2 regions of the Alkaliphilus metalliredigens QYMF genome follow, and region 2 is predicted to be linked to the other one. Evidence: riboswitches for the same ligand, from Rfam matches in the RefSeq annotation. Region 2 holds a riboswitch; the other holds the start of a gene.

Region 1 (9,030 bases), 230 kb from region 2:
CAAAACGAAAACAACGGTGGCAGACCCCAGAGCCGAAGATTAAAAAGGGTTATTTAGCTAGATATGCAAGATTAGTGACTTCAGCCAGTACCGGGGCTATATTGAGATAACATAAGGAGGCGGGTAATATGCAACGAACAGGTGGTGAAATCATAGCAGAATGTTTGATAGAGCAAGGTGTTGACACTGTATTTGGTTATCCAGGAGGTGCAATACTCAATATCTACGATGCCCTATATAAATATCAGGATCAGATCAATCATTATTTGACGGCCCATGAACAGGGAGCAGCCCATGCAGCTGATGGTTATGCCAGAGCCACTGGAAAAGTGGGGGTATGCCTTGCTACATCAGGACCTGGAGCTACTAATTTGGTAACAGGCATTGCCACAGCCTATATGGATTCCGTTCCTATGGTGGCCATCACCGCCAATGTACCCTTGGCCTTACTGGGGAGAGATAGCTTTCAGGAAGTCGATATTGTTGGTATTACCATGCCCATTACAAAGCATAATTATATTGTTAAGGATATCAATGAATTAGCGTCTACCCTTAGAAAGGCTTTTTATATTGCCCAGGAAGGAAGGCCAGGACCGGTATTGGTGGATGTGCCTAAGGATATCACAGCGCAAGTGGCTGAGTATATCTATGAGGCTCCCCGACCAATCGAGACCGTGTCAGCACCTATACCAGAGGAAGATTTATTAAGTGCAATTCAAATGATTAAGACAGCTAAAAGACCCCTCATCTATATGGGGGGTGGCGTTGTCCGCTCTGGAGCTGCGGAAGCATTTAAAGACTTTGTTGATAAAGTGCAAGCTCCGGTGGCTTCTACCATGATGGGCTTAGGGGGATTTCCCTCTACCCATGAGCTTTTCACAGGTCTATTGGGAATGCATGGCACCAAGGCCTCAAACATGGCTGCCACAGAATGCGATTTGATTATTGCAGTTGGGGCTCGATTCAGTGATAGGGCCATTGGAAAGGTGGAAGGCTTTGCTCCAGGGGCAAAAATATTACAGATTGATATTGATCCTGCTGAGGTCAATAAAAATATTCGAACTCATTATTCAATTATTGGAACCATTACGGAGGTATTAAAAGATTTAAACCCTCGGCTAGAAAAACAAGAGAGAAAAGAATGGACTGAGAAAATTAAGGCTTGGCAAAGGGATTATCCCCTGACCTATGAAAAAAACACAACCCTAAAACCTCAATTTGTCATTGAAAAAGTGAAAGAATTGGCAGCGGAGGATGCGGTTATTACTACGGAGGTTGGGCAAAACCAAATTTGGACAGCACTATTTTACAAGTTTACACAACCACGCTCCTTTATTACCTCTGGGGGACTGGGAACAATGGGCTTTGGCTTGGGAGCCTGTATTGGTGCGCAGATCGGATTGCCTGAGCGACAATTATTTAATATAGCTGGAGACGGTTGCTTTTATATGAATTGCAATGAGCTAGCCACTGCAGTACACTATAATTTACCCATTAGAGTCATTGTGCTTAACAATCATGTACTAGGCATGGTAAGGCAATGGCAGGGAATGTTTTATGGAAAACGGTTTTCTAATACAACTTTAGATCGAAAAACAGATATTGTTAAACTTGCAGAGGCCTATGGGGCCACAGGATTTAATATTACCAAAAATGAAGAGGTAGAGGATGTCTTGAAAAAAGCCATGGCAATCAAGGGACCAGTGGTCATCAACTGTGAAATTGATCGAGATGAACTGGTATTACCCATGGTTCCACCGGGGGCTGATATCAAGGATTTGATTATGGAGTAAAGGATTGTCTTTAGTTACTTTATTTGAGATGTCTTAATCCATAAATAAAGAAGAGAAACCTGGTTTGATGTAGGTTTCTCGTTCTTTTATTTTGGTGCTTTTATTGTGAGTTGACTGTATGGTAGAAATTAAGCTGAATTAATTTTTAAAACTGTGGATAGGCGCTGGAATTCTACCTCCTCGATTAATAAAATCTGCGCTTGAAAACTTGCTGACAGCCATGATTGGAGCCCTTCCTAATAATCCTCCAAATACAGCTTCGTCCCCAAGGACTTTACCATGTACAGGGATGATTCTAACGGCGGTGGTCTTATTATTGACCACACCAATGGCAGCCTCATCAGCTATAATTCCAGAGATAGTCGATGCAGGGGTATCTCCAGGAATTGCAATCATATCTAGACCAACAGAGCATACGCATGTCATGGCTTCTAATTTTTCTAGGTTTAATGAACCTGCTTTTATTGCATTGATCATTCCCTCATCTTCACTTACTGGAATGAAAGCACCGCTTAAACCACCCACATGTGAGGATGCCATGACACCACCTTTTTTTACGGCATCATTGAGGAGGGCTAGAGCAGCAGTTGTTCCATGGCAGCCACAACTTTCAAGACCCATTTCCTCTAAAATTCGTGCCACACTATCACCAACTGCAGGAGTAGGAGCTAGGGACAGATCTACTATTCCAAAGGGTACGCCAAGTCTAGTGGAAGCTTCATTGGCTACAAGTTGACCAATACGTGTGATTTTGAAAGCTGTCTTTTTAATTGCTTCAGCTATCACATCGAAGCTTTCTCCTTTTAAATTTTCAATGGATGATTTGATAACCCCAGGACCACTTACGCCAACATTGATAACACATTCGCCTTCACCGACACCGTGAAAAGCACCAGCCATGAAAGGGTTATCTTCTACGGCATTGGCAAAAACCACAAGTTTTGCACATCCTAAGCTATCTTGATCCCTTGTTAAATAAGCTGTTCTCTTGATAATTTCTCCCATATCTCTAACCGCATCCATATTAATGCCGGATTTTGTACAACCAATATTGACAGATGAGCAAACTCTTTCTGTAGTAGCCAATGCTTCGGGAATTGAGTCAATTAGTATTTTATCTCCCTTGGTATACCCTTTTTGTACAAGGGCTGAAAAACCACCAATGAAGTTGATACCAACAGCTTTTGCTGCTTGATCCAAGGTTTTAGCAAATTCCACATAATCATGATCACCACAAGATTGTGCAATATGAGCAATTGGCGTGATGGATATCCTTTTATTAATAATTGGAATGCCATATTCTGTTTCAATCATATCTCCAACATTGACTAAATTTTCAGCAAGTCTTGTGATTTTATCATAGATTTTAGTTCTAGACTTTTTACCATCGCTACTACAACAATCTAAAAGTGATATCCCCATTGTAATTGTTCTAATATCAAGCTTTTCTTTTTCAATCATATTAATTGTTTCCATTATGTTCTGTGAATTGATCATATTGTTCATCTCCTTGTGTATTAAATAACATGCATTGAATTAAATATAGCTTCTTGTTGAATTCTAACTGACACACCTATTGTATGAGCGGAATCTTGTAGCTTTTCTTTTAATTCTTTGAATTCAATGTTCATTTCTTGTAAATCTACAAGCATTACCATTGTAAAGGTATCTTGCAAAAGTGTTTGGTTTATATCTAAAATATTAACGCTACTTTTTTGAAGTACAGAAGAAATGCCATAAATAATGCCTATTTTGTCCTTTCCGATAACGGTTATAAATGCTTTCATTTTAATAACCTCCCCTTCCTTTGATTAAGTATAAGTGGTGGATCACATTGCAAAAAATACAAAGAGACTAAACTGAATAATTTAGTCTCTGGAGAATAAAGATTTTATGTTTTAATAGTAAACCGCCACTGGAGCTGCAAAAAAAGCAACATAAATAATGACTTATTCATTAAAACAAAAATCCCCTGTCCTTTTACCTGAGAGTTTGACCAAAATACATGGCTTTCCCCTTCGGTGCTCCTATGAGTCTCTCCAGAGGCTCGTCCAATAACGGTTTAATATCTTATCCCATTATCTTCATCCAATTCTATGAAATTATTTAAATATGATTCTAACACAAGATGATGGTATAAAGCAATTAAAAATTTAATAAATCTCATTTTAAATGAGCAGAAGAGCATTAAATAAAGAAAAAAAGGTGTCACCACAAGAATATTAGGTTATGAAATAGGAAAAATGAAATCTGTCATCTAGGAAAAAAAAGATGCTGATGATTTTTAGATTGAAAATATAGATGAGCTTATATGAATTATAATTCATGCAAACAGTATAAATATACACTTTAGTTGGACTTGATCGAATGGCAACGTTTTCATTGAATTAGCTGGAGTTTAATCTAATTTATATTAAAAAATCACAAAAAAATCACAAAAAAATATTGAATGCAATGAATAATTATGATAGAATATTACTTAAACCAAATTGAAAGAAAATTTAGAAAAATGAATTAGTTAATATAATTTAATTCAATTACTAGTCTTTATATGAAGATAAGAGAGTGAGTGAGTGAATTAATACTATCTACTAAGGAGGAAAACATAAATGAAAAGATTTGAATTACCTGAAAAACAAGGATTGTATGATCCTAGTATGGAAAAAGATAGCTGTGGACTTGGGTTTATTGCACATATAAAAGGGCATCAAAACCATGAAATTTTAAAACAAGGACTACAAATATTAAAGAGTCTCAAGCATAGAGGTGCAGTAGGAGCAGATGCCACCACTGGTGACGGATCGGGTATTTTGATTCAGATTCCCCAGGATTTTTTTAAGGAAGAGGTTGAAGCATTGAATATAGACTTACCTGATCCTGGAGACTATGCTGTGGGTATGATTTTTTTACCTAGAGATCCAAATGCCAGACTCTTTTGCGAAGGCGTGATTGAAAGAGTCATCAGAGAGGAAAAGCAAAACCTGTTGGGCTGGAGGGAAGTACCCATAGATGAGGCTGGATGTGGTGAATCTGCAAAGGCAACTAGACCTGTGGTGGCACAGTTTTTCCTTGCTCGAAAAGGGCAAAGCAAAGCCCTGTTTGAACAGAAGCTCTTAGTTGTACGAAAACGAGCGCAACAAGAGGTGAGGAGTGCCCAGAAGCCCTATACAGATCATTTTTATGTATGCTCTCTTTGTAGTAAAACCATCATATATAAAGGACAAATACTAGGGTATAAGCTTGAGGAATTTTATGTAGATTTATTAGATGAAAGGGTAATAACTGCCATTGCACTTGTTCATGAAAGATATAGTACCAACACATTTCCCTCATGGAAACTGGCACAGCCATTTCGCTACCTTGCCCAAAATGGAGAGATTAACACCATAAGAGGGAATATAAACTGGATGAATGCAAGGGAGGGTGTCATGCATTCTGAAAGTTTTGGAGATGATTTCAAGAAGATATTACCAATCATCGAGCCTGGTGGTAGTGACTCGGCATCAATCGATAATGTATTAGAGCTATTGGTGAAGAATGATCACGCAATCGAAGATGCAATGATGATGCTCATCCCTGAAGCATGGCAAAAAGGCATTAAAATGCCACAGGAAAAAAGAGACTTCTATGAGTACCATGCAAGGGTAATGGAACCCTGGGATGGTCCTGCAACCATAACCTTTACTGATGGCGTCAATGTAGGGGTAACGGTAGATCGAAATGGATTGAGACCGGCTCGTTATCTAACAACAAAGGATGATCTGATTATTATGGCATCCGAAATAGGGGTGGTAGATGTCCCGGTGGAAATGGTGTTGAAAAAGGGATGCCTAAAACCGGGAAAAATATTACTAGTAAATACAAAGGAAGGACGAATTGTTTCAAACGATGAAATTAAATCAACGGCCATGAATAAACACCCCTTTGGAGAATGGGTATCACGAAATCGCATGACTCTTAAGGATATAGAGCAACCCTATGAACCAAAGAAAATGAATTATGAAACCCTGCATAAAAACCACTTGGTCTTTGGATTTACAGAGGAAGAACTAAAAAAAGTCATTGCTCATATGGCTGAGCATGGGAAAGAGCCCATTGGTTCAATGGGTGTGGATACACCTTTGGCTATTTTGTCAGAGAAGCCTCAATTATTATTTAACTACTTCAAACAAAAATTTGCCCAGGTAACCAATCCACCGATTGATCCGATACGTGAAGAATCGGTTATGTCCCTCATTCAGTTTATTGGAAAATATGGGAGGCTATTAGACAAAATTGAGACAGATACCGATAATAAATATATTAAGCTGGCACATCCTATTTTAACAAATTCCCAGATAGAGAATATACGTGGACTTAATACTGAAGATTTTAGAGCCATTACCATACCAACTGTTTTTCAAGCAGATCATGAGGATAATGGATTAAAGGAAGCATTAGATTATTTATGTAAGCGTGCAGAGGAAAATGTTAAACTCGGATATAATATTATTGTTTTAAGTGATCGAAATATAGATATGTACAATGCACCTATTCCTAGTTTATTAGCCCTGGGAGCGGTACATCATCATTTAGTTAGAAAGAAGCTTAGAACCTCTGTTGATATTATGATAGAAGCAGGTGATGCACGGGATGCAATGCATATGGCACTGTTGCTAGGATTTGGTGCCAAGGCTGTGAACCCATACATGGCATTTGAAACCATTGCATATATGGTGGAAAATAAGAAAAGTGTGAAGGGTGTTAAAAATACTGAAGAAGCCTTTGGTCACTATATTGAAGCAATTTGCTCAGGACTTTTAAAGATCATTTCAAAGATGGGTATTTCAACACTACAAAGCTACAGTGGGGCTCAGATATTTGAAGCAATTGGAATCAAACAAGATGTGATTGATCAATACTTTACTGATACACCGGCAGTGCTTTCTGGTATCGGATTAGGTGGTATCGTAAAGGAAGTGTTGATAAGACAAGAGAGTGCTTATCAGCAACTTCAGCAACTAGATGTCGGGGGAGAAATCCAGTGGAACCCGAAGGGGGAATATCATACATTTAGTCCAAAGGTCGTCAGTAATCTGAGAAAAGCATGTGTAGAAAATAATAGAGAGACCTATAACCTATACGCAGATCAAGTTAATGGGCAAGATGTAAACATAACCACACTTCGAGGGCTATTGAAATTCAAGGAAAGAAAAAGTGTGTCAATAGAAGAGGTCGAGTCAGTAGAAGAGATTCTAAAACGATTTAGAATCTCTGGGATGTCTTTTGGTTCATTAAGTACGGAAGCCCATGAGACCTTGGCTATTGGCGCCAATCGAGTAGGAGTAACAAGCAATTGTGGCGAAGGAGGAGAGGATCCAAGTAGATACAAACTGGGATTTGATGGAGAAAATATGACAAGTGAAGTGAAACAGGTTGCTTCGGGTAGATTTGGTGTCACAGCAAATTATCTAGCCCATTGTCATGAAATAGAGATAAAAATGGCACAAGGAGCGAAACCAGGTGAAGGAGGTCATTTGCCCGGGGATAAGGTGACCCCAGAAATTGCAAAGGTACGCCACTCGGCACCAGGAATTGACTTGATTTCTCCACCACCCCATCATGATATTTACTCAATTGAAGATCTTGCACAATTGATTTTTGACTTGAAAAACGTCAATCCACAAGCGACAGTTGGAGTGAAATTAGTTGCTCAAACTGGAGTTGGAACCGTTGCGGCAGGGGTTGCGAAGGCTTTTGCAGATTTCGTGTTGATTAGTGGACATGATGGAGGTAGTGGGGCATCACCAATCAGCTCTATGAAGTATGTCGGACTGCCTTGGGAATTAGGCATTGCTGAAGCCCAGCAGACATTGTTGTTAAACAACCTAAGAAGTAGAATCACACTACAGGTAGATGGCAAGATGAAAACAGGACGAGATGTGGTGATTGCCACTTTATTGGGAGCTGAAGAATATGGTTTTGCTACGACACCCTTGATTGCTCTAGGATGCAAAATGTGTAGACAGTGTCATTTAAACAAATGTCCTGTAGGCATTGCCACCCAAGAAATAGATTTGCGGGAAGGTTTTATAGGTGAACCTGATCATTTAATTAATTATTTAACATTTGTGGCAATGGAAATTCGTGAAATTATGGCGGAAATAGGATTTAAAACCATAGATGAAATGGTTGGAAGGGTAGATGTGTTAGAACAAAAACAAACTGATCAAAAGAAATTGAAGAACCTTGATTTATCTTCTATTTTATATAGACCAGAGCTACCTTCCCGTATTGTGGGTAAACGAGTGATCAGTCAAAAACATAAAATTATAAATGTCTTAGATAAAAAGCTAATCGAGGACGCAAAAGATTCCTTGGAAAATGGAGAGAGAACCCAGCATGTCTTAGAAATAAGAAATACAGATCGAGCCTTTGGTACAATGATTAGCGGTGAAATTGCCAAGGCCTATGGAGATGCTGGACTTCCTGATGATACCATCAGCGTTCGTCTGGAGGGTTCAGCTGGACAAAGTTTTGGTGCTTTTGCAGCCAAGGGTTTAACCCTGACACTTGAGGGCGATGCAAATGACTATTTAGGGAAAGGACTCTCCGGGGGGAAAATTATTGTTGTCCCTCCTCGAAAAGCAACATTTGATCCTAGTAAAAATATCATTGCAGGGAATACACTGCTTTATGGAGCCACCTCTGGTGAAGTCTATATTGCGGGTGGTGCTGCACAACGGTTTGGTGTTCGAAACAGTGGTGCAGTGGCAGTGGTAGAAGGGATTGGGGACCATGGATGTGAGTATATGACTGGAGGAGTTGTCCTTGTTCTTGGTCCAATCGGCAAAAACTTCGGAGCTGGTATGAGTGGGGGGATTGCATATATTCTGGATGAAAAGAATAAATACAGTGATAATTACAATCGAGAAATGGTTGATGTTGAGCCATTGATAAACGCACAGGATATTCAAAGAGTCAAAGATTTAATCAACCTGCATCTTCAATATACAGGCAGTGTACAGGCTAAGAGGATACTAGATAATTGGAATTTCTATGTGAGTAAGTTTATACGGGTATGCTCTCCGCTTTATCAGAAGCAGTTGGAGAATATCGGTTAGGGAGTAAATAATCATAAGAAAAATAAACATATGTAGCACACAGGATTGAGAGCTCATAGGACTGGTAAATCACAGGATTATGAGCTTTTCCTGATGTCTAGGAAATTATGTTTTTAAATTTCATGTGAATATTG
Region 2 (9,030 bases):
ATAGGTAGGATCATAGCCACCATGAGCGGTTTCATGATCTGCTTCCGTTAAATCCTTAAACTGTGAAATATCATATTTTCCATATTTAGATGCACTAGAAGATTCAATCCTATCTGGGTTATGCTTTGGTACAATACCGCCAGATGTAACCAATGCGATCTTCGCAGTACTTAAGTCCTTCACTGCTGGATTTGGCTCTACGCGATCAAAGTCTGGCATTGGATATTCCGTTACGAAGTCTTCTTTATTTAACTTCTTCATCAGCATATCAACTGCACGCTTAGCGCCTCTCTCTTCGGCGAAGTAATTCTTCCTGATTCCTCGGGAAATATATTTATCGTCTTCTGGAGAACCAATTGATTCTCCTTTTAACATCTTAAGGGCAAGAGCGGCCATAGCTGGAATGGCTTTTCTCATTGTTGCCGCAGAATTACCAGTTTCTATAATGTAAACACTCTTTTTATACATATCTGCACCTGGGTTTTCTGGGTACATTCCTGTTAATACAGGGATTCCTAACTGATCATTTACTTCCTTAGCAATGGTTCCGCATGCAACACCATAGCGTCCGGCGTTAAAAGCAGGGCCTGCAATAAATAGATCAGGCTTATACTGCTTTACCATCTTTATGACTTCAGCCTTTGCTTCTTCTACGTTTTCGTTAAAATAGGAATCACCGCAAATAATCGTTGCAACTATTTCTATTTCATCTTTTAATGCGCTCTCTAAAGCCATTCCTGGTCCTACAATACCTTCTCTTACTTCTGGCTTTATGTCCGCTTTTTCTTCTCCACCAATCCCGGCGAAGAATTGATTAATATAATGAACAACTCTCTTTTTGCTCATGCTTTCCCCCCTCTCTATTTTTGGGAAAATATTTATTTTTATAAAAGGATCTCTTAGTCTTTAAATTTACCAAATTCATTTCTGATATTGCTCATCTCTTCAATGATGGCATCAACCTCAAGCACCATTTCCATCATGCCGATTTGATCTTCATATACTTCAGCATTTACTGCATCTTTAAATTGAGGCTCTACTGCATGATAAACTCTTAGTCCTAACTGGACTCCTGCTAATGGCCCTGCGAAAGTTGGATCTCCATTGGTAACTGTTTCAGCTGCTAATCCTGCAGCCTCTGCTTCTGCTGCTCCTAAAATAACAACTACATTTTCAGCATTATGCTTTTCAGTTAGATCCATTACTCTCTTTTGATTCTCTAGGTCCATAGCACCTGCAGCGGTTCAGACAAAACACTCTGTAGAAGAGTAGACAACTTCCGCCCCTGTACCCTTTAGACATTCTTCCATAGCTGGACCAGGAATTCCATCTCTATCACCAATTATGATGACTTTTTTTCCATCAAATAAACTCATTAAGTACCATCCTTTCGTTTTGAAATTTTATTTTTAGATATTTCGATTAATTGCAAACGTTTATCTGCTGACAAATATTAGTAATTTTTCTACTAGTATCCCTTTGAAGACAGCTTTACGTATCCTGTTTCATTGGTGGCTCCAGTAATTGCTTGGATTTCTACTTCGATACTACCATCTGCTCTTAAGCTTCCATCAAATCCACCGGCAATCACATCAACATATTGTGTGCTTCCGATTATTTTTTTCATTGGTGGTAAAACAATCACTTCATTTGCATTTCCATTGGTTACAACCGCATTAGCCACTGGATCTGCATCTGCTAATGATTGAGATGCACCATCTCGTCCCGCATATTCATCAGTTACGATAACTGTGTCAATTCCCTCTGCTTCAATTTTCTTGCAGTTCATAATTAAATCTGTATCAGGATTTCCAAAGCCTTCCTGTGAAACGACGGCACCATCTAGCCCTAAATATTTGCATAATTTGGCAGTCCAATTTGAAGATCTTTCTTTGTCAGCCAGGTAAACATTTTCATTGGTGATGATAACACCCACGAAATTGATCTCTTTACCATGCTTTTCATAAAGTTCTTCAATGATTCCATTGTTTTGATGGACATAGGTTGGGTTTTTATCACAAGCAGATACACAGTTTCCACTGATAATTGCACCATCCATGATTTCTGTTGGATACAACAGTGTTGGCACAATTTTCTTAGCGTCTACACCATATACGTAGGTGTCATGTAAAAGTCCTTGGGTTTGAAGCATGTATACATAACCCACTTTAGGTAAGTCAGGATACTTCTTAACTGATTCAAAGATTGGTTGTGTTTCATATACTTGTACTTCATCTGGTTGAAGACTTCTTGCTAGCTCACCTAAGTATTGAGCTGACTTTAGTCCAATCATTCTCACAGCCGCTTCATGATCGTATTGCTTTAAACCATCTACCGGTTCACAAACAACAACAATGTTATGGTTTTGTGAAAATGGTGTGTATTCTGCTCCTGGACCCGTCATGTCAATAATACCTTCTTGGAATCCAACAATGCTACCAGCAGTCACAACAGCTACATTCTTCAAAGCATGTGTGCGTCCAGTTCCAACAGTCTCAACTTTACTTAGTATCCCTGGGAAAATACCACCGGGACCTTCCACCTTAACTCTTGGTTCAATGACATCTTTAACAGGTGTAATTCTAATTTCCTCACCCGGATGTGCTAACCCAATTTCAATGCTCTTGATGTGTTCATCTCCGCCAATTTCTTTTATCATTTCATCCTTATTGACATACAGCACGCCATTTTCCACTTTCGATGCGTTACCAAACTGTACATCTTTGATGAAAATCTTACCTAATTCTAAGCGCACAATCTTCACCTCCCTTTATTGATCAGGCCTATAGTTTGAACGTTCATGCCATAGGCCAGTAGAGCCTTATAAGCTTTTTGTAATCATTGCCTCAATATTTTCCTTGTTTGCTGCATCCTTAGTTACTTCTTCCACCTTAACTCCATCTTTATACATGGAAATTGTTGGCAGTCCAAGTACCTTTTCTTTTATTGCCAATCTTCTGGCTTGAGTTGTGTTTAGCTTAACAAATTTCACTTTGTCTCCATACTGTGCCTCTAATGCTTCAACATCAGGCATTAAAGCCTTGCATGGTTCGCATCCGTCACTCCAAAAATCAACCAAAACATATCCTTCTGCCTTTAACACTTCTTGTTCAAAAGTTTCTTTATCCACTGCTAGCATCTTTTCACCTCCTTAACATCGCATTCATTTTATCTATCTCCTCTAAACCAGAAGTACAAAGGAGACATTAATTTGATTTTTAATTTCACCTAATTACGAATCAAGCTTTACTCTTCGAAATTATTTTCAATATATTTTTCTGCTTGTACAGCTGCAATGGCCCCATCTGATACTGCAGTTACAACCTGTCTTAATGACTTGACCCGACAGTCCCCTGCTCCAAATACCCCTGGGACATTGGTCTTCATATTATCATCTGTCACGATGTAACCTGTACGATCCATGTCTAACATACCTTTAAACAAGTCGGTTTGGGGAATATATCCCACAAACATAAAAATACCAAATGTGCCATCTTCTTCATCTGCATGATGCTCTGTAATTTCCCCAGTTTTTAGGTTTTCAAATACAACTGATTCAACTAACCCATCACCTTTAATTTCTTTGATTGTTGTATTCCAAATAAAATCAATTTTAGGGTGCTTAAATGCTTTTTCTTGAATAGACTTAGCTGCCCTAAGTTCTTCTCTTCTATGAACAATGGTTACCTTACGGGCAAATTTTGTAATAAACATTGCTTCTTCAACCGCAGAGTCTCCTCCACCAATGACAAACACCTCAAAATCTGTGAAGAAATCGCCATCGCAGGTGGCACAATAAGATACCCCTTTACCTGTTAACTCTTTTTCTCCTGGTACACCTAAAAGTCTTGGACTGGCTCCTGGAGCTACAATAATAGACTTTGCATGATATGTATTCTTTTCTCCTACTAAAATCTTAATTTTTCCCTCTAACTTAACTTCTTTAATTGTGTCCTTTTCAATTTTTGCTCCAAATTCATTACATTGCTCAACCATTCTGGCAACTAATGCGGGACCTGTGGCATCTGTAATTGAACCAGGGTAGTTCGCCACTTCTTCAGTTGTGGCAATTTGGCCACCGGTCTTTTCTTTTTCTAGAATTAAAGTAGTCATTTTTCCTCTTGCTGCATAAAGCCCAGCTGATAGTCCCGCAGGACCCCCTCCAATAATTACAACATCATAAACATTTTCCATGTTTTCCACTCCTTAACTTCTTTTAATTTATTTAGTCCTTTTTGTCTTGCTTTTAGAACCAGTTAATTTAACATCATTAAAATTGTGTCATACTTTCAATGCCACTGTCAATCAATGAACAGTCTATCACTTGAAAATCTTGGAGTACTTTTTCACTCCAACGCGGAATCGTTTTCATATTAATCAATTTCTGTGCGGTTTCCATGCTTCCTTCTATGATTCTAACTGAGTTTAGTTCTACTGTTTCAGCCATTGTAGAGACTAAGACACTTTTATAGGGTGACTCATTAGGCTTAACGCTTCCTGATAATGGGTGGGTTAGTAGTTCATGTCCTCGATGAATATAATCCCGGACCTGTCTTAACACATCTAAGACGCTTCCTTCTTCAAACACCACTTGATAAATCTGACTATACTTTTCCTTTACTCTAGGATTATTGGTGACAATGATAGCCTTCAACTTTAACGTCCCCTCTCATACAATGTGACCTATGTATTTCCACTGTAATTTATTCTAATCATCTAGTATTACTCTTTAATTTATTGCCTTTCCAAAGATTGACTATACACGAAAATGGCAAAACAAAAACAGAGAAACTTATGTCAACAGCCCGTTGCCAAAAGTCATCTCTGTTTTTGTACCTGAGAGATTCTTCCTCAATGTATGAGGAGTTGCTCCTTCGGTGAAAAATCGCTTTCCAGAGTTCTGTCCAAATACGGTCCTTTTGCCTGAGATTTTCACTAGAAAAGGGCAATTTCTCTAGCTTCTTCCTTCGGCGTCCAATCATTACCTATGGTTTCTTAGGCCTTGATCGAATCTCTCCCACATTCTTCTTCCAGATTTCGATATTTTTTTTATTATCATTTATTATAGAAGTGCAGAATATCTATTTTTTTAATCATTTATCTTTTTCCTATTAGTAGTAACTATTGTTGCTATAGTATTACTGATTAGTAAACTTTACGAGTAGCTCTTCTCGTTAAAATTATATCAACTATATACTAGAATGTAAAGCATTTTTTGTCATTTGATAGTGAATTGATTGTCACGATAAATTCAAATTATTCTGCCTTAAATACAAAAAATCTCAACTACCTTCTATTTCACTTTTTTATAGTAAAAAATAGCTAATGTACCAGGACCAGCATGGGTTCCTACTGTACCACCAATCTCAGCTGTAAGTACTTCTTTTGGATTTAGTTCCGCTATTACTTTTGCCTTAAAAGTTTCCAGAATATCGGGTCTATTTGCATGGGCCAAAACCATGGTTTGCTCATGAAAATCTCCTCCTCTTTCTTTAGCTAACTCAATCATTTTTCCCATAACCCTTTTGCTTCCCCTTACCTTATCTAATGAATCCACTAGGCCCTCAGTTACGGTTAGAATTGGTTTTACACTTAAAATAGTTCCAATGGTTGCTTTCATCGGATTTAATCGTCCACCCATCTTTAAATATTCCAATGTATCCACTGTGAAAATATGATCTACTCGGTCCCTTAAGGCAAGGAGTGTTTCAACGATTTCTTTTCTTTCCTTTCCTGCCCCTACCATTTTGGCAGCTTCATAGACCAACAATCCTCCCCCCATACTTAATCCCATGGTATCAACGACATCAATCAACGGGCTGTCAATTTCATTTTTCGCAATGATGGCTGACTGATGGGTTCCGCTGGCTCTAGAAGATCCATTAATACAAATCACTTCATATCCCTCCTGAATTGCTTCGTTAAACATTTGTATAAATGTATTTGGTGACACTTGAGATGTTTTCGGTAATTCCTTTGCTTCTGATAGTTTTTCATAAAAGAGCTGGGGACTCAAGTCTACTCCATCCCGATACTCCCCACCCTCAAAATGAATCCTTAATGGTGCTATTTTAATATTATATGCTTTCATTATATTCTTTGGTATATCAAGCATACTATCTGCGATGATTTGAATTTTTTTCATAGCCAACCTCCTAATAGGGGTGCTTTTATTTTATTGTATAACTTATCTATATAATTTACAATATTTTCTTGTTGTACTATTTATAACCTAAATTCTTTAGTTCATAAAAATAAAAGCATCAAAGTTGTTTAACGCTCTCAACTTTGATGCTTTTTCGTAGCAATAACACTACCTCATATTTGAATATCCCCATTGTCGTAATACTTCATAGACCACAATTGAAACTGCATTGGATAGATTTAAAGAACGAGCCCGTTCGATGTCCACCATGGGAATTCGAATGCATGTCTCTTCATGGTCTTTTAATATTTCTTTAGGGATCCCTGCTGTTTCCTTTCCAAACATGATATATGTATCATCCTGAGGATACGCAACCTCACTGTGGTTTTTTTGCGCCTTTGTTGTGGCACAATAAACCTTTGGGTGCTTATTTTTCTCTAAAAAGTCTGCATAACGATCGTAGTAATTAAGATCTAACAGCTCCCAATAATCTAGCCCTGCTCTTTTTACCTGTTTTTCATCTATTGAAAAACCCATGGGACCAATTAAATGAAGAGTTGCTCCTGTAGCAACGCAGGTTCTAGCAATATTTCCTGTGTTTTGGGGAATTTCTGGTTCAAGTAATACAACATGTAAAGCCAATTCGACTGCCTCCCATTCTTCCAAACTTTTTCTCTACACCTTTACTTCACTAATTCAAATAAGGATAAACCATTATACCATAAAGGGAGACTTTATTTCGATATCTTGGTTTATCTAGTTACTACTTATTTTGAGACATTTTCACAGAGAATTAGAAACCTATGTTTTTAGAATCTTCCTACGATCACGTCTTCTTCATTAATGATACCTGCTTCCACCAATGCCCGTTGATACGAAGTGGATTCTCTTGACATTCGCGTTGTTGCACCGGAAATACCGTCGATAGAGTTCTGCACTGTACGTGTTGCACCTGATTCAACATCAACCCCAAAGATATTTTCTTCGTTGACTGCGCCGGCATAGCGTGGAATGGACCAATCTATTAAGGATGTCTTTTCTGTTGCATCCTGGCCTCTAAGAGATTCTTCAATGGCGCCATAATTACCATCCCATCCACCCATACCAAAATACCCATAGGCAACATTCATTGGTTGTGGTTCTTCGCCATCAAATTCAACTCCTAGGGCTTCAAGAAACGCTTGTGTGGAAGATGATTCGTTGACCCCTTGTAATATACCTACATCGTTCACCACATGAGACCATGGGTTAATGTTAAAAATGGTTTGATCTGATAGCGTCTCCCACTCATCGGGCTTCATGAGTCCTCCAGCTGAAGTTCTTATGGTTGGCACCACCTCAGAACTTCCGATTGTCAACTCACTTACTGGAATTTGAAAATCAAAATCTTGGGGAAACTTTTTATCAAATTGGTATCTTGTAATGGGATCTACCATTGCAACTGCAACGACTCCTGGCTCATCTACTGCAACAGCGTAGAAAGCCATCATGTCTGCAGTGTAAATAGTAAACATTGATTCTCCTGGTTCATAATCTTCACCAGGTACTGCCGGTTTAGGGTCTACTGAAAAGTCTACATCCACATAGGCATTTCCACTTTGCCGAGGGATCCAAAACCCTTCTTTTTGGACAAAAAAAACCATTTTTGCATTTTGAATCACGCCATTTTCATCGAGATCCAATATGGTTTCTACGAACTGTTCTGTGTCTTCAAAGGCAGTCCCAGTGACTTCTCCCTGCCATGAATACCCAACATATCTCCCTGCAAATGAAGTGTCCTCTCTCACTTCCCCTCTTTCCTCGCCTGCTTCTTCAGGTGCGCAGCCCGACGTCGCAAGGACTAGTGATAAAATCAGCACAAAAAACATCATATCCTTTACTCTTTTTCTCATTAAGCATGATCTCCTTCCTTAACTCTAATCGTTAATTGTTTACGCTTACGGTTTAGTTTAAAGTAGAAATATCAGTGTCTATAAACAAAAACGCCATAAGTATAATAGTCCTTATTATTTTTAAATAGGATCTTTTTTATACCAGGAGCTGTAAACATCATCTTCATTAGCAAAATTAGTTATGCATATTGAATCTATATAAAGCACAAAATATAACTGATAATAAAAAATAAGATCATTACAGGAGGTAACTATGAGCAAATTTTTTGGAATTTTTGGAAGTGATGACGACAAAATAGAAAAAGAAGAGGATAAAGCCCGAAACGTCGATGACAAATCGCTTCGTCTTCGTCGTGAAGAATTGGATATTTCTAAAAACCGCGTTCAAGTAGGCGAGGTGGAGCTTAGTAAAGAAATTGTTGAAGAACAAAAGATAGTTGATGTGCCTGTAAGTCATGAAGAAGTGATTATAGAAAGACATTCAATCAATAATGAATCCAGTGATTCTCCTATTACTGACGAAGAAACGATTCACATTCCCATCAGTGAGGACCAGGTTCAAGTAGATAAACACACTGTGATAACGGGAGAAATTGAAGCCCATAAGCGCCAAGTAGAAGATACAAGACATATAGAAGCAACGCTGAAAAAAGAAGATGCCCATGTCAATAAAGAGGGTAATGCTAAAATAAAAGATGAAGATGAAGAAAACGATAGGGGGTTCCATTAGACTTCGACGATATCAAGCGACAACTCCGGGAAGAAAAATTAGATATATGTACAAATAAGGTAAAAACTGGAGAGGTTCATATATATAAAGAGGTGATAACGGAGGAAAAAACAGTTACTGTTCCTGTTGTTAGAGAGGAGATTGTAATTGAAAAGCAGGTCTTCGATGGTAAAGAACAGAGCCAAGCTGACACAATCAGAATTCCCATCAGTGAAGAACACATTGAAATCACTAAACATCCTGTTATTTTAGAAAATGTGAGT

Evidence for each region. Region 2 has a riboswitch for glycine ahead of AMET_RS17660 (GrdX family protein). Riboswitches for the same ligand answer to the same signal wherever they lie in the genome.
Region 1: linked by a shared signal. The riboswitch ahead of AMET_RS16695 (ACT domain-containing protein) and the one ahead of AMET_RS17660 (GrdX family protein) in region 2 are both predicted to bind glycine.

The regions. Positions count from the first base shown of each region.
Region 1 covers NC_009633.1:3,457,051-3,466,080, reverse strand. Annotated here, with positions in the region: gene ilvD (dihydroxy-acid dehydratase) at 1-110, shown strand, start outside; gene ilvB (biosynthetic-type acetolactate synthase large subunit) at 129-1,793, shown strand; gene AMET_RS16700 (PFL family protein) at 1,932-3,290, opposite strand; gene AMET_RS16695 (ACT domain-containing protein) at 3,311-3,580, opposite strand; glycine riboswitch at 3,756-3,846, opposite strand; gene gltB (glutamate synthase large subunit) at 4,403-8,896, shown strand.
Region 2 covers NC_009633.1:3,686,689-3,695,718, forward strand. Annotated here, with positions in the region: gene grdB (glycine reductase complex selenoprotein B) at 1-846, opposite strand, end outside; gene grdA (glycine/sarcosine/betaine reductase complex selenoprotein A) at 900-1,376, opposite strand; gene AMET_RS17645 (glycine/sarcosine/betaine reductase component B subunit) at 1,469-2,755, opposite strand; gene trxA (thioredoxin TrxA) at 2,822-3,139, opposite strand; gene trxB (thioredoxin-disulfide reductase) at 3,247-4,194, opposite strand; gene AMET_RS17660 (GrdX family protein) at 4,271-4,654, opposite strand; glycine riboswitch at 4,823-4,898, opposite strand; glycine riboswitch at 4,902-5,030, opposite strand; gene AMET_RS17670 (DegV family protein) at 5,294-6,145, opposite strand; gene trmL (tRNA (uridine(34)/cytosine(34)/5-carboxymethylaminomethyluridine(34)-2'-O)-methyltransferase TrmL) at 6,314-6,787, opposite strand; gene AMET_RS17680 (hypothetical protein) at 6,955-8,037, opposite strand; gene AMET_RS17685 (YsnF/AvaK domain-containing protein) at 8,291-8,767, shown strand; gene AMET_RS17690 (YsnF/AvaK domain-containing protein) at 8,779-9,030, shown strand, end outside.